Regions from separate parts of the Bradyrhizobium sp. 186 genome, predicted to be linked through region 1. Evidence: predicted binding sites of a transcription regulator. Region 1 holds the regulator's gene; the other holds the start of a gene.
What was found. The regulator LexA, encoded in region 1, represses DNA repair genes until DNA is damaged. The targets are predictions, from matches to a motif close to TGTTCNNNNTGTGTTCNG.
Positions count from the first base shown of each region.

Region 2: the regulator LexA is predicted to act here: its motif matches at 4,155-4,172, upstream of ruvC (crossover junction endodeoxyribonuclease RuvC).

Region 1 is NZ_CP082164.1:5,689,656-5,697,235, reverse strand. It holds gene IVB18_RS27380 (MFS transporter) at 1-1,003, opposite strand, end outside; gene IVB18_RS27375 (DUF2171 domain-containing protein) at 1,390-1,623, shown strand; gene IVB18_RS27370 (ComEC/Rec2 family competence protein) at 1,718-3,997, shown strand; gene IVB18_RS27365 (hypothetical protein) at 4,007-4,282, opposite strand; gene IVB18_RS27360 (hypothetical protein) at 4,398-5,060, shown strand; gene IVB18_RS27355 (hypothetical protein) at 5,167-5,595, opposite strand; gene IVB18_RS27350 (hypothetical protein) at 5,787-5,987, opposite strand; gene lexA (transcriptional repressor LexA) at 6,159-6,854, opposite strand; gene glp (gephyrin-like molybdotransferase Glp) at 7,030-7,580, opposite strand, start outside.
Region 2 is NZ_CP082164.1:982,008-989,587, forward strand. It holds gene IVB18_RS04425 (methyl-accepting chemotaxis protein) at 1-1,071, opposite strand, end outside; partial or broken gene IVB18_RS04430 (methyl-accepting chemotaxis protein) at 1,271-3,018, opposite strand; gene IVB18_RS04435 (YebC/PmpR family DNA-binding transcriptional regulator) at 3,228-3,974, shown strand; gene ruvC (crossover junction endodeoxyribonuclease RuvC) at 4,203-4,730, shown strand; gene ruvA (Holliday junction branch migration protein RuvA) at 4,875-5,492, shown strand; gene ruvB (Holliday junction branch migration DNA helicase RuvB) at 5,683-6,732, shown strand; gene IVB18_RS04455 (metallophosphoesterase) at 6,862-7,580, shown strand, end outside.

The DNA of each region.
Region 1 (7,580 bases):
AGTTGATGTTGCCGGGCTGCGTCACCGTTCCCAGCCACAGATACAGCGGATAGTACGTGATCGCGGCGAGCAGCATGCCGCCCAAGATCACCGGCTTGCGGCCGATCTGATCCGACAGCCAGCCGAAGAAGATCAGGCTCGGTGTTGCGATCAGCAGCGCGGCTCCCACGATATAGGCCGAGGTCAGCGCATCCACCTTGGAGACCTGCTGCAGGAAGTACAGCGCCCAAAACTGGCCACTGTACCATACCACGCCCTGTCCGATCAGGACCACGATCGCGATCCCGATGTATTTGATGTTGGAGCTGAGGAAGGCCTCCTTCCACGGATTCGTCGTCATTTGGCCGCGGGCCCTGATCTCCTGGAAGATCGGCGTCTCCTGGAGCTGGAGCCGAATGTAGATCGCGATGGCCACCAGCAGGAAAGACACCAGGAATGGAACGCGCCAGGCCCATTCGTCGAAGACCTCATTGCTGAACCAAGTCCGTGTCAGGATGATCACGGCCAGTGACACCACGATGCCGAGAGTCGGTGAGGTCTGTAGCCAGCCGGTGTAGTAGCCGCGCTTGTCGTCCGGCACATGCTCCGCGACATAGGTGATGGCGCCGCCATATTCGCCGCCCAGGCACAGACCCTGGATCATGCGCAAGCCGAACAGCACGAACGCCGCCGTCAGACCGATGGACTGGTAGGTTGGGATCAACCCGATTGCCCCCGTACCCAGTCCCATTCCGCTCAGCGTGATGAGGAACGTATACTTTCGTCCGACCCTGTCGCCCATCCATCCAAAGAGGAAGGCTCCCAGCGGGCGGATCAGGAAGCCCGCAGTGAACAGCGCGATCGTGCTGAGGAGGGCTGCAACCGGGTGGGACTGCTCGAAGAACTTGACCGACAGAACTGCGGCCAGGCTGCCGAAGATATAGAAATCATACCATTCGATAACGTTTCCCACCGACGCAGCAACAATCACGCGGCGAAAATCGCTCGGTACTTGAACTGCCATGTGCTGCTCCTATCAAATTCAAACGCTACTCCTGGCGCTTTTCAGCGCCCATTTGCTCGCGGAGTACACTTGGTGCGCGACGCTACAGGCGAGAATTGCGAGTTGCGTCCGCAACGCCTGGTCTCAGGGACGCTTGAGCCACCTGAGAAAGAGCTCGCGGTCTCTTCGGTACCGCGAGCTATCACGACCTGCCCGTCTGCCGGGGAGGCGTAGAAGCAGTGTAATCCCGCCGGGGCTGGCGTCTTATGAGACTTTCGGCTCAATCGACCTGAACCGAGGCTGACCCGTCCTGCGATGGAACGGTCGCCCGTCGCGCCGGGCGGCTTTGTCACGAACGAACGGAAAGGCCTCTCAGGCGTTGTGTGGGTCCAACAAAGGATCCCACCATGCAGAACATCGCTGAGCATATGGAAGTCATCGGCGCCGACGGCGTCCATGTCGGCACGGTCGATCGTGTCGAGGGCAACCGCATCAAGCTGACCAAGAAGGACAGCGGCGAGGGCAGCCATAAGGGCCACCATCACTTCATCGACAAGGGGCTCGTCGCCGATGTCGAGGGCAACAAGGTGCGGCTCTCGGCCAAGGCGGATGTGGCCGTGACGATGGAAGAGGAAAAGTAGGGCCGTCACGGTTCGTTCCTGATCTGTACCGCTATTCGCGCAGCCGCACGTTCCGGTAGCCTCCGCTCCCGTCGCGTATCGTAAGGCGTAGGGAATGGCGGAGCCGGGCCGGCCAGTACGGTCCCAGGGTATCGCGGAGACTTGGCCCGTCGGCCGCACCGCGCCGGCCGGTGGCTTTGTGCCGGCGGGCTTTGGCATTTGGCCGTCGATCGTCGAGACCTTGCGCGCGTGGCTGAGCGCGGAAGCCGGCGCAGGGCGGCTGTTGCCTTGGGTGCCCGTCGCCTTCGGCTGCGGCATCGCGCTCTATTTCGCCGCCGATCATGAGCCGGTGCTCTGGGTCGTTGCCGCGACGGCGGTCGCGCTCACGCTTGGCGCCGTCCTGCTGTGGCGGAGCCGGCTGTTTGCTCCCGCCATCATGATCGCGGCGGTCGCAGCCGGTTTTGCGATGGCGACCTGGAAGACGGCGCGCATCGCCCATACCGTGCTGGCCAAGCCGCTCTATTCTGTATCGCTGTCGGGTTTCGTCGAGACCCGCGACATCCGCGAGCGCACCGACCGTTTCGTGCTGCGCGTGACCTCGATGGAGGCGCAGCGCAGCGACGTCAAGCTCGAGCGCGTGCGCCTGTCGGTGCGCAAGGGCACCGCGCCCGAGGTCGGCAGCTTCGTGCAGTTGAAGGCGCGGCTGATGCCGCCGCTCTCGCCGGTGCGGCCCGGCAGTTATGATTTCTCGCGTGACATGTTCTTTCAGGGTATCGGCGCCTCTGGTTTCGTGATGGGCGCGATCGCGGCATCGGTGCCATCAGATGCCGCCGGCTTGCGGCTGCGTTATGCCGCATTCATGCAGGGCCTGCGCGATGCGATCGACACGCGCATCCGCGCCACGCTCGACGGCGACAACCGCGCGATCGCGACCGCGCTGCTCACCGGCCGGCGCGATGCGATCACGACACCCGTCAACGACGCCATGTTCATCTCGGGCCTTGGCCACGTGCTCTCGATCTCCGGCTACCACATGGCGGTCGTGGCCGGCGTCGTCTTCTTCGCGGTGCGGGCGTTGCTCGCGCTCATCCCGGGACTGGCGGTCGGCTTTGCCATCAAGAAATGGTCGGCGGCGGCGGCATTGGTCGCCGCGGCGTTCTATCTGCTGCTCTCGGGCGCGGAGGTTGCAACGCAGAGATCGTTCTTCATGACGGCGGTGGTTTTGATCGCGGTGATAGTCGATCGCCGCGCCATCACCTTTCGCACGTTGGCCGTGGCCGCGCTGATCGTGCTTGCCGTCGCGCCGGAATCGCTGGTGCATCCGAGCTTCCAGATGTCGTTCGCGGCAACGCTCGGGCTGGTGGCGCTGGTGCAGGTCGGCATGCCGAACCTGTTCGCCTCGCCGGATCATTCCGCGACCGCGCGCATTGCCATGTGGGGCGGCCGCGAGATCGCGATGTTGTTTTTGGCCTCGCTGATCGCGGGGTTTGCGACCACGCCCTATGCCGCCTTCCATTTCCATCGCGTCACGCCGTTCGGCGTTCTCGCCAATCTCGCGGCGATGCCGGTGGTGTCGGCGCTGGTGATGCCGGCCGGACTGTTGGGATTGCTCGCGGCTCCCTTCGGGCTCGACGGCCCGTTCTGGTGGCTGATGGGGATCGGCATCGATTGGATGATCGCAGTCACGCGATGGGTGGCCGCGTTGCCCGGCGCGGTCGGGCGCATCGGCGCCTTCGGCATCGCGCCGCTGATCGCGGCAAGCCTCGGGATCATCCTGATGGGCCTGCTGCGCACACCCTTGCGCTGGTCAGGCGCGCTGGTGCTGCTGGCTTCGATCGCCTGGGGGCTTTCCGTCCGGCAGCCCGACATTCTGATTGCCGGTGACGGCCAGAGCATTGCTGTGCGGGGCAGGGACGGGCACCTGCACCTGATCAGGGCGAACAAGGATGGCTTTCTGCTGAAGGAGTGGCTTGCGGCCGACGCCGATTCCCGCGACGGCGGTAATGCCTCGCTTAGCGATGCAGTGTCGTGCGACGAGTCCGGCTGCGTGACGCCGCTCGCCGATGGGCGCCTGGTCGCGCTGGCGCTGCGCATCGACGCGCTGGCCGATGATTGCAGCCGCGCCGCGCTGGTGGTGACGGCACGACCGGCGCCGCCGGATTGTGCGGCGATGGTGGTTGATCGCCAGCGTCTCGCAACGCAGGGCGCGCTGGCGCTGACGCAGCGCGATGACGGGTTTGCGGTTCGGGCGGTGAGGGCGAGAGGCACAAGCCGCCCCTGGTTGCCGACCGCCGCCGGCGAAGGTGATTTCGACGGAAGCCTTGCGCCGAAGACGGCCGCGCCCCGCAGCAAGGACGCAACGCCCTCCGAGGCTGACTTGCAGGCCGAGGACTGAGCGGACGGGCTACAGATACCAGGCCAGCACGGCTTCGAGACTTGCGTTCCCGATCACCGGCAGCACCACCAGCCGGCTCAGTCCGGAGGCGCAGGCCTGCGAGGCTGCGATCGAGCAGTCATGCGCCAGATCGTCGTTGAGCGCGGGCATGCCGGTTGCCCACGCTCCGCCGATGCTGCCTTCGCCCCTGGCGATGGATTGTGTCGCGTAGAGCGCGGCGAGGTCGGTCTGCGCGCTGCAATCGCCGGCGCGAAAGACCAGCGCCGAACGGGCCTCGTTCGGCACCCAGATCTCGAAGCGTTGCGCAATCGGCGTTGCCTGCGCGGAGAGGAATGTCAGGACCCAGGTATGGTCGGCGCTGTGGTCGGCGCCGGTCCGGTAGGGAACGCCGACGCCGAGGTTGATCCCGACCTTGGAGGCATCCTCCCAGCGCAGGAAGCTCGTGGCGTCGTGGCGGCATGCCCGCTTTCCAGGTGCGTCCGGGCAGGCCGAAGCCGCGTGGAAATTTGGTGTGCCGCGAATTGAACTCGAACATGTCGGCGGTGCCGTAATAGCCGTCGACGAGGCCCATCTCGTGGGAGACCTCGGGATCGTTGTGCCAGAGCTCGACCGCGCCGACATGCGCCTCGTCGTCGCCGCAGAACAGCACCATGACGGCTTGCAGGAATTCTCCCGCAAACACCGGCACCGCCACGCCGCAGGTCAGTCCGGCCTCGATGGCCTGATCGGTCCGTTTGAAATAGGAGTTGGTGAATTTGGTGAGGATCACGGGGTGCCCGCTGGCCCAAGCCTTGCCCGGAAGGCCCTCGTCATATCCGAAGCGCAGATCTTCGCTCACGGCCTTGAACGCGGACAGCCCTTCGCTGTAGAGGCCGCCACCGAATTCCAGCCGCATGCGCGTCGGGTCAGGCACCCAGAGTTCAACGACGCGAATGAAGGTCTTCATCGAACAGGTCCGCCCCCTCAAACCGCAACAGCATCGGCCATTTGGCTGCGGAACGGACGTTCAAAATTCAGGCAGGACAGCGCAAACTTCGTGCGGTGGGGAGCTGCGGCGAGCTGATTTTCCCGATCGGATTTCGAGAGATACAAACCGCTCCACGTCGCCGGCCACAGCCGGCGATAGCGATTTCAATCCTGGTCTCGACCAGTCGGCCGGAGCGGCTGCGTCAGCCGATCGGCAGGCGGGTGACGGTCGGCTGCCTGTCGGCGATGATCTGCGGCTTGTGCTCGCCGAGCGGCTGGGTCACCGGCAGTTGCAGCACGGTTGCGCGCTGTCCTTCGACGAGCTGCGTCACCAGCACGTATTTGCCGTCGGGGAATTCGATCGCGTCGTGATGGCGATCGGGAATGTGCGGATCGGTTTTGCCGAATTTTCCGACACGGGAGTTGATGGTGCGGGTCCAGATCCAGCGATTGTCGTAGCGGACGTTGTCGGCGAAGGCGAGCTCCGTTCCCGGCAGCAGGCAGACCGCGACGGACATGTCGGCTTCGGAGGCGAAGCCGCGCGTCGAGGTGCCGCGGAAGTTTGTCGTGACGATCGTCTCGCCGACTTCGGCGGGACGCGTCGCGACGGCATGCAGGCTGTAGTCACACATCGGGCGCTCCTCATTCAGGATAGCAACCCGCGCCTCTCTCGGAGGCGCAGGCCTCTATCAGAGTGGAAACTGTGATCTTATGCTTGTTTGTGGGCAAATCTGCGGCTCACATCCGTAGAGCGCGATCACATTATCTTTTTCAAATGCGCTGGGAACAAAGTCTGCTCCAGTGCATTTAGCAAGCCTCGACGTCAGCGGCCGGCAGGCGCGGACCAGCCCGAATATTGCCAAGCCGGTTGCGACGGCTGCTCGACGGCGTTGCGGGCATTGCGGAATTGCTCGCTGACCGCCGCCTCCTTGCGGACATGATGACGCGACTGTGCGGCGAGGGCTTGCGACGCTGATGCTGCGATCAGCGCCACGGTGATTGTGCTTAAAGCGATCTTGCGCATGGTTGTCTCCTCGGTCTCTCAAGGCCGCGAAGCAGTGGGCGCTTCGTGCGGCGTGCCGAGGATGTAGCGCCGGAGGGGTGGCCGGATAATCTGTGCAGAACCAGAAAGACTATCCAGCCGGAGCGGACAATCCGTCCGCTCCAATGTGTATCGAATGACCGCCGGATAGGCTCAGTACTTCCGGTACAGCCCGATCAGCTTGCCCTGAATTTTCACCCGGTTCGGCGGCAGGATGCGCACCTCATAGGAGGCATTGGCGGGCTCGAGGGCGATCGAGGCGCCGCGGCGGCGGAAGCGCTTCAGCGTTGCTTCCTCGTCGTCGATCAGCGCCACGACGATGTCGCCGGTATCGGCGCTCTCGTTGCGCTGGATCAGCGCCATGTCGCCGTCGAGGATGCCGGCCTCGACCATCGAATCGCCGCGCACTTCGAGCGCGTAGTGCTCGCCAGAGCCGAGCATGTCCGGCGGTACGCTGATGGTGTGGCTACGGGTCTGCAAGGCCTCGATCGGCGTACCGGCCGCGATGCGGCCCATCACCGGCACCGCGACGGGGCGCTCGCCGTCGTCCGCCGGCGCGCTGGAGCGCACCTTGCCGAGATTGCCCTCGATGACGCTCGGCGTGAAGCCGCGGCGGCTACCGGCGGCGGCCTGGAGCTCGGGCAGCTTGATCACCTCGATGGCGCGGGCCCGGTTGGGCAGGCGCCGGATGAAGCCGCGCTCCTCGAGCGCGGTGATCAGGCGATGGATGCCCGATTTCGAGCGCAGGTCGAGCGCGTCCTTCATCTCGTCGAAGGAGGGCGGCACGCCGCTTTCCTTCAGACGTTCGCTGATGAACCGCAGAAGCTCGTATTGTTTGCGCGTTAACATCTTGACCAAATCCCCCGGTTGATGTCGTTCGATTCCGAGACGGTGAATTCAGCGGCGAACCGCCAGATGCTCGAAACAAATCATGAACGGACACTATATGTTCGATATGTGTTCCGCAACTGCTTAATTTACCGTGAACGCGACGAACTTCGCGGAACGCGTGTGGTCGACGCATTCAGACCGGCAGTCGCAGCACCTCGCAGGGCATGCCCGCCTCGGCCTTCGGCGCGAATGGTGCGCGCACGAGAAGTGCCTGTGCCGCAGCAAGATTCGCAAGCAGCGAAGAATCCTGATGGTTGACGGGAAGGGCCACCAGGGTGCCGTCCTCGCGCAGCTCCAGGCGCGCGCGAAGATAGTCCTCGCGCTGATCATTGGCACCGACATCGCGGCCGAGCACGGCGCGCTCGCGGCGGTGATGAATCACCTCGCGGCCCGACAGCGCGCGAATCAGCGGCACCATGAACAGGAAGCCGCAAACATAGGACGATACCGGATTGCCGGGCAGGCCGATCACGCGCATCGCGCCGAGACGCCCGTGCATCATGGGCTTGCCCGGTCGCATCGCGATCTTCCAGAACGCCATCGAAATGCCCTCGGCGTTGAGCGCCGGCCGGACCAGGTCGTGGTCGCCGACCGACGCGCCGCCGGTCGTGATCAGGATGTCGGCGCCGCTCTCGCGTGCGCTGCGGATGCCGGCGGTGGTGGCCTCCAGCGTATCGGCGGCGA
Region 2 (7,580 bases), 4.7 Mb from region 1:
GACGTAGTTGGTGAGATATTGCCTGGGGTCGGTGCCCGCGATCTCCCGATAGGTCTCGTCCATGAGCTGATCGAGGGTAATCTCGCGGCGGTCGATCGCGGCCTCGAACTCGGCCGAGATCCGCTTCGCGGTATCGACGACGGCGCGGATCAGCGGCGCATCCGACGTTTCCACGCCGCTATCGGCGATCAGTGCGATCAGACCTTCGGACGTGTCGAGCAGTTTTGTCACGCGCTGATCGGCGTTCTTGAGATCGCGCGAGGAGAGGTCGACGCCCTTGGCGAGTTCGCTGAGCTCGTCGATGACGGTGTCGCAATGGCCGAGATTGGAGGTCGCGGCGCGCGTGACGCTGCCGATCTCCGCTTCCACGGAGGCAAAGCCCTGCTGTACCCGCGAGATGATGCCGGAGATCTGCTGGGCGCCTTCGCCCGCGGTCTTCGCACGCAGCGAGGCGTCACTGCTCTCGCCGATCAGGCCTTCGATCTGGCCATCGAGATCGCGCACGGTATCGGAGATCTGATGCGTGGCCTGGCGGGTGGCTTCCGCCAGATTCTTCACTTCGCTTGCGACCACCGCGAAGCCGCGGCCGGCATTGCCGGCGCGCGCCGCTTCGATGGTGGCGTTGAGCGCGAGCAGATTGGTCTGCTTCGCAATCGCCTCGATCGAGCCGGACACCTTTGCGACCTGCGCCAGCGCGGAGCCGACCGCGCTGAGCCGCGCCTCGATCCGGGCGACAGCGGCGACGAGTTCCGAGATGTGGCTGACCGCGGCATCGACCGCGCCGCGCGACTGCGCGATCTCGCCCACCGCTGCGGACGCGGTCGATTGCACCGCCTGCGACGCATTGGCGATGTCGTGGTTGGCCGAGACCATCGTCTCGGCCGTCTTCTGGAGGTGATGGAACCGCTCAGACTGGTTCGCGACACGGCTTGCGACCTCCTGGACGTTGCCGGCGATGTCGGCAAGCTCCACGCCGAGGCCGCCGATGCGGTCGGCGAGCTGGTCGATGAGGCGTTCGGCCAGCGTCCGGTTCGATCCGGTGTCCAGTACTGCAAGTTGTGCGACGGACATGTTTCGAGAGTCCTCCAGTCAGAGCCGTTCGCCGGCCCCCCGCGGCATTCCCATTCCAATTCCAACTCTAAAGGATGATTCGCGCCCGGCGTCTTGCCTGAGCGCGCACTAAAGCGCGATGAATTGTCATCACGCTTTAGGTCCTTGCTTGCGGCATGATCTTTTCGAAAAACCGCTGCACACTTTCTCGGATCATGCTCTAGAGTTTGTAGGCCGTCCTGAATCCACCCCAGTGCCGGCCCTGCACGCGGATCGGGACGTCGATCTCGCGCATCATCACCGTGTTCCCGTTGCCCATGTCGCGGGCATAGCTCTGGATCAGATACGAGCGCAGGTTGTGCGCGGCAGCCAACCCCGCCGGATCGTTGAAGATGCGCCGGTTGCGGCTGTTGGCCGTGTTCCAGGCGGCGTCACCCGGCCGCTGCGGATGCGAGTAGATCTTGTTGTGCACCGGCAGGAAGCCGTTGCGGTCGACCATGGCGCAGAACGCCATGCGCTGCTCCTTCGCCAGAAAGGCCTCCTGGAACGGCGGCAGGGCGCGGTCGGCCCAGTCCAGATACTTTGTGCGATATTGCTGCGGATTGGTGCCGGCAATTTCGACGTAATCCGTGTCGAAGAGGTCATCGATCCGGACCTCGCCGCGCGCAACCGCCTGCTCGAATATCCTGGTCAGCGCGTTGCCCGCTTCCATCGCACGGGTGACGAACTCCGTGTTCTCTTCGTGGATCGACCAGAGCTTGTCCTCGATCTTCTCGCTAAGCTCGGCATTGGGGCCGACGAATTGCGTGCGGGCCCCGGCCTTGGACTGCTCGACCACGCGCAGGCGGCAGGGGCCGACGTCTTCGAGGCTGCCGTCGATGATCGCCTGCGGCGCAAGCCGGCCTGCCTCCGCGCCGCCGATCAGCACGCCGTCCATTGATATCTCGTAGACCGGCAGGACCCCGCGCGTGCCCTCGAACTTGAGATGGCAGGGAGCCGCTCGGTCTTGCGGCGATCGTCATGCTCGCTCTGCCGAAGCAGGATCGCGCAGCGTGATTTCAGCTTCTGCGCGAAAGTGGTGACGGCCTTGCCGGCACTGGCGACGTTCTCGCCGTGGGTCTCGGCGGCCTTGGTCGCGGCATCGATCTCGGCCGCGCTCTCGCCGACCGAAATGATGAACTCCGATGCGCTGGCCGCGTTGTTGGAAACCTCGCCGGTGGTGGCGTTCTGCTCGGCGACCGCGCCATTGACGGTGTCGAACACCGGGCGGATCGCCTCGATCGCCTGCGAGATCCGGTGTACCGCATCCGCAGAGCCGGCGGCGTCGCGCTGAAGCGCGTCAATCTTCTTTGTGATCTCTTCCGTTGCGCTCTGGGTCTGCACCGCGAGCGCTTTGACCTCGGTGGCGACGACCGCAAAGCCTTTGCCGGCGGCGCCGGCGCGCGCGGCTTCGATGGTCGAATTGAGCGCGAGCAGCGTCGTCTGCCGTGCGATCTGCGCGATCAGGTTGACGACGTTGCCGATCGCCGCCGAGGACTCGCGCAGCCGGTCGACATTGGCGCGCGCCTCCTGCGCCGCGGCACTGGCCTGGTCGGCGAGTTTGCCGGCCTCGCGGACCTGGGCGCCGATTCCGTGCGCGGATTGGGTGAATTTGTCGGCGGCCTGGGCGAAGGTCGAGGCGTTCGACTGCGCGGCGTTGGTCCGCCCGGTCAGCGCGTCGGTGCGCCCGCGGATGTCAGCAAGCGTCGCCGCGGTGGCCTCCGCGCCGCCAGCCACCGAATTGGCGGCACGCTCAAGTTGGCGGATCATCGCCCCGAGTTCGAGTTCGAGCAGTTCCAGGATTTCCCTGGCCGAATCGCTTTCGACGGCCGGCGCCGTCTCGGAACCGGCAGCAGGCTGCGCAGCCAGCGGGGCTGCCACAGGCCCGGCCGAATCCGGCAGACGCTTCCGAAATAGTCCGAACGCCATCAGGTCTCTCTTGTCGGGGGACGGGCGGACGCTATTTTCGCAGGCCGGCATGAAGTCAGGGTTAACGATGCCTGACATCCAGGCATGGGCCACTACGGTATTACCTTAAAGTATGAGAGACCCCTTTCATTCCGGTGGGTTGGCGGCCTATAAGGCCGCGCTTCCCACTCTCGCTGGCGCACGATTCCCTAGAGACCAAGAGACCACGCATGGCCGGACATTCCCAATTCAAGAACATCATGCACCGCAAGGGGCGGCAGGATGCCCAGAAGTCGAAACTGTTCGGCAAGCTGGCGCGGGAAATCACCGTCGCGGCCAAGCTCGGGACGCCCGATCCCGACATGAACCCGCGCCTGCGCGCGGCCATCATCGCGGCGCGCCAGGAGAACATGCCGAAGGACAATATCGAGCGTGCCGTCAAGAAGGCGCTCGGCAGCGAGGGCGAGAACTATGACGAGATCCGCTACGAGGGCTATGGCCCCGGCGGCGTCGCCGTCATCGTCGAGGCGCTGACCGACAACCGCAACCGCGCCGCCTCCGACATCCGCTCCTTCTTCACCAAGTCCGGCGGCAATCTCGGCGAAACCGGCTCCGTCTCCTTCATGTTCGACCGCACCGGCATCATCGAATACGACCGCAGCGTCGCCTCCGACGATGCGGTGCTGGATGCGGGGATCGAGGCCGGCGCCGACGACGTCATTTCCGGCGAGAGCGGCCACGAGATCTATGCCTCGACCGAAAGCTATCGCGACGTCGCCAAGGCGCTGGAAGCCAAATTCGGCGAGCCGCGCAAGGCCGCGCTGATCTGGAAGCCGCAGAACACGATCGCCGTCGATGACGAGACCGGCGAGAAGCTGTTGAAACTGATGGATTTGCTCAACGAGCACGACGACGTGCAGCACGTCTACGCCAATTTCGAGGTGTCCGACGCGCTGTTGGCGAAGATGGGAGGGTAGGGCGCTTCCGATAGCCGCAATCTCCGCTGTCATCGTCCGGCTTGACCGGGCGGTCCAGTATTCCAGAGGCCGTGATGGGATACGGATAAGCTGCGGCGTACTGGTTACCCCGCCTTCGCGGGGTATGACGGCGTGTGTTGCGGTGGGCGGTGCCGCAACGCGTACTTCCCCGGGGACTTCCGTTCTGTTTCTGTTTCCCCCACAGCAGCCAGCCGCTATCACTGGCCTATGACCGCGCTCCCGATTCGCGTCCCCGTTCGCATCATCGGCATCGACCCCGGCCTGCGCCGCACCGGCTGGGGCGTGATCGAGTCCGAGGGCAATCGCCTGGTTTACGTCGCCTGCGGTTCGGTGGAACCGCCGGACGGGCTGCCGCTGTCGAGCCGCCTGCTCGCGATCCATGAGGGGCTCGCCGCCGTGCTGTCCAAACACACGCCGATGGAAGCCGCGGTCGAGCAGACCTTCGTCAACAAGGACGGCGTCGCGACGCTGAAACTGGGCCAGGCCCGCGGCGTCGCCATGCTGGCGCCTGCGATGTTTGGAATCACGGTCGCCGAATACGCGCCGAACCAGGTGAAAAAGACGGTGGTCGGCGCCGGCCACGCCGACAAGCACCAGATCGCGATGATGCTGAAGATTTTGCTGCCGAAAGCCGAGCCGCCGTCAGCGGACGCCGCCGACGCGCTGGCCATCGCCATCACCCACGCCCATCATCGTCAGAGCACGGCACTCAGGCTGAAGGTGGTGGGGATATGAGCGGGCACCACAAACCGCAGTCGTCATGCCCGGGCTTGTCCCGGGCATCCACGGTCTTTCTTGCTGGCGTCAGAGACGTGGATGGCCGGGACAAGTCCGGCCATGACGAGAGAGAGAAGTGCCTGCTACGGCCGAGGAATTGAGATGATCGGCAAGCTCAAGGGCCTGATCGATTCTTACGGCGAGGATTACGTGCTCCTCGACGTCGGCGGCGTCGGCTATCAGGTGCATTGCTCGGCGCGCACGCTGCAACATCTGCCGTCGCCGGGCGACGCCGCCGTGCTGTCGATCGAGACCTATGTCCGCGAGGACCAGATCAAGCTGTTCGGCTTCCGCACCGATCAGGAGCGTGAATGGTTTCGCCTGCTCCAGACCGTGCAGGGCGTCGGCGCCAAGGTCGCGCTGGCCGTGCTCGGCACGCTCGCGCCGTCCGACCTCGCCAATGCGATCGCGCTGCGCGACAAGGTCGCGGTGGCGCGCACGCCCGGCGTCGGCCCCAAGGTCGCCGAGCGCATCGTCACCGAGTTGAAGGACAAGGCGCCCGCCTTCGCCAATGTCGATCCCGCTGTCGTGCATCTTGCCGGCGCCATCGACGACCAGCGCGCGCCACGGCCCGTCGCGGACGCGATCTCTGCGCTCGTCAATCTAGGCTACGGCCAGCCGCAGGCGGCCGCGGCTATTGCATCCGCATCGCGGAGTGCGGGTGAGAATGCCGAGACGGCGCAGCTTATTCGCCTCGGCTTGAAGGAACTGGCGAAGTGAGGGCGTTAATGGTCAGGCTATTCTTCGCTCTGGCGGCGCGCACATCTGCGCTCCCTCCCCCCTTGCGGGGGAGGGCTGGGGAGGGGGGTAGCCCCGGGCTCCGGCGTGCGTGGCTTACCCCCCTCGCGGATCGCCTGCGGCGATCCGACCTCCCCCGCAAGGGGGGAGGTGGCCGCAGAGCTTGTGGCGCATGACCACTCCCCCCCGCATGGTCACGCCCGAGCGCCGCAGCGATGATGTCGGCGACACCGCGTTGCGGCCGCAGTCGCTGTCCGATTTCGTCGGCCAGCAGCAGGCGCGCAAGAACCTCTCGATCTTCATCGAGGCGGCGCGCAAGCGCGGCGAGGCGCTGGATCACGTGTTGTTCGTGGGTCCCCCCGGCCTCGGCAAGACCACGCTGGCGCAGATCGTGGCGAAGGAGCTCGGCGTTGGTTTTCGCGCCACGTCAGGCCCGGTGATCGCCAAGGCCGGCGATCTCGCGGCGCTGCTGACCAATCTCGAAGAGCGCGACGTGCTGTTCATCGACGAGATCCATCGCCTGAGCCCGGCGGTGGAAGAGGTGCTCTATCCCGCGATGGAGGATTTTCAGCTCGACCTCATCATCGGCGAGGGCCCGGCGGCGCGCTCGGTCAAGATCGAGCTTTCGAAATTCACCCTCGTCGGCGCCACCACGCGTGCCGGCCTTCTCACCAATCCGCTGCGTGACCGTTTCGGCATTCCGATCCGGCTCAACTTCTACACGATCGAGGAGCTGGAAAGCATCGTCACCCGCGGTGCGCGCGTGCTCAATATCGGCATGAGCGCGGACGGCGCCAACGAGATCGCGCGCCGCGCCCGCGGCACGCCGCGCATCGCCGGACGCCTCCTGCGCCGTGTGCGCGATTTCGCCTCCGCCGCCGATGCCACCTCGATCGATCGCAAGATCGCCGATCACGCGCTGAGCGCGCTCGAGGTCGACGCCGCCGGCCTCGACGCCATGGACCGCCGCTACCTCACGACCATCGCGATGAACTATGGCGGGGGCCCGGTCGGCGTGGAGACGATGGCGGCCGCGTTATCCGAGCCGCGCGATGCGATCGAGGACATCATCGAGCCCTATCTGATCCAGTGCGGCTATCTCCAACGCACCCCGCGCGGCCGTCTGCTCACCTCGCACGCCTTCCGCCATCTCAGCATCAGCGAGCCGACGCGGGATGCGGCGCAATTCGGCCTGTTCGGGACGGACGAGAGCGACGACTGATCTGCGCGAATGCAAAGTGCTCCGGTTCTCATGAATTTCCGGTAATCTCGTGCAGATTGTCTGCACAAGCGCACCCCAATTCCGCTCCAATCGGGCCGCATCACGGAAGCGCATCACGATCGGGCTTCCATGATCACTCGCCGTCATCTCATCCGTTCCATCGGCGGTCTGTCCGCCCTCGGCATCTCGACCGCGGCCTATGGCGTCGGTGTCGAGCCGGTGCTGCGGCTTCGCGTTACCCGCTATCATCCGACCCCACGGCAATGGCCCGCGGACTTTCCGCTGAAGATCGCCGTGATCGCCGACATCCATGCGTGCGATCCCTGGATGCCGCTGGAGCGGATCGAGGCGATCGTCGAGCGCACCAACGCGTTGAACGCCGACCTCATCGTGTTGCTCGGCGATTACGTCGCCGGTCTGCACCAGGTCACGCGTATCATTCCGTCGAACGAATGGGCCAAGGTGCTGGCCGGCCTCAAGGCGCCGCTCGGCGTCCATGCCGTGATGGGCAATCACGACTATTGGGACGATACGACGGTGCAGCAGGCAGGGCACGGGACGACGATCGCGCATCGTGCGCTGGAGGCGGCGGGCATTCCCGTCTACGAGAACGACGTCGTGCGCCTCACCAAGGACGGCCGCCCGTTCTGGCTCGCCGGCCTCGGCGATCAGCTCGCTTTTCTGCCGGCACGGCGCTTCCGGAGCACGGGGCGCTTCGGTGCCGACGATCTCACCACGACGCTCGCAAAGGTCACCGACGATGCGCCGGTGATCCTGCTCGCGCATGAGCCCAACATCGCACCGCGGGTGCCCGCGCGCGTCGCGCTGCAACTGTCCGGTCATACCCA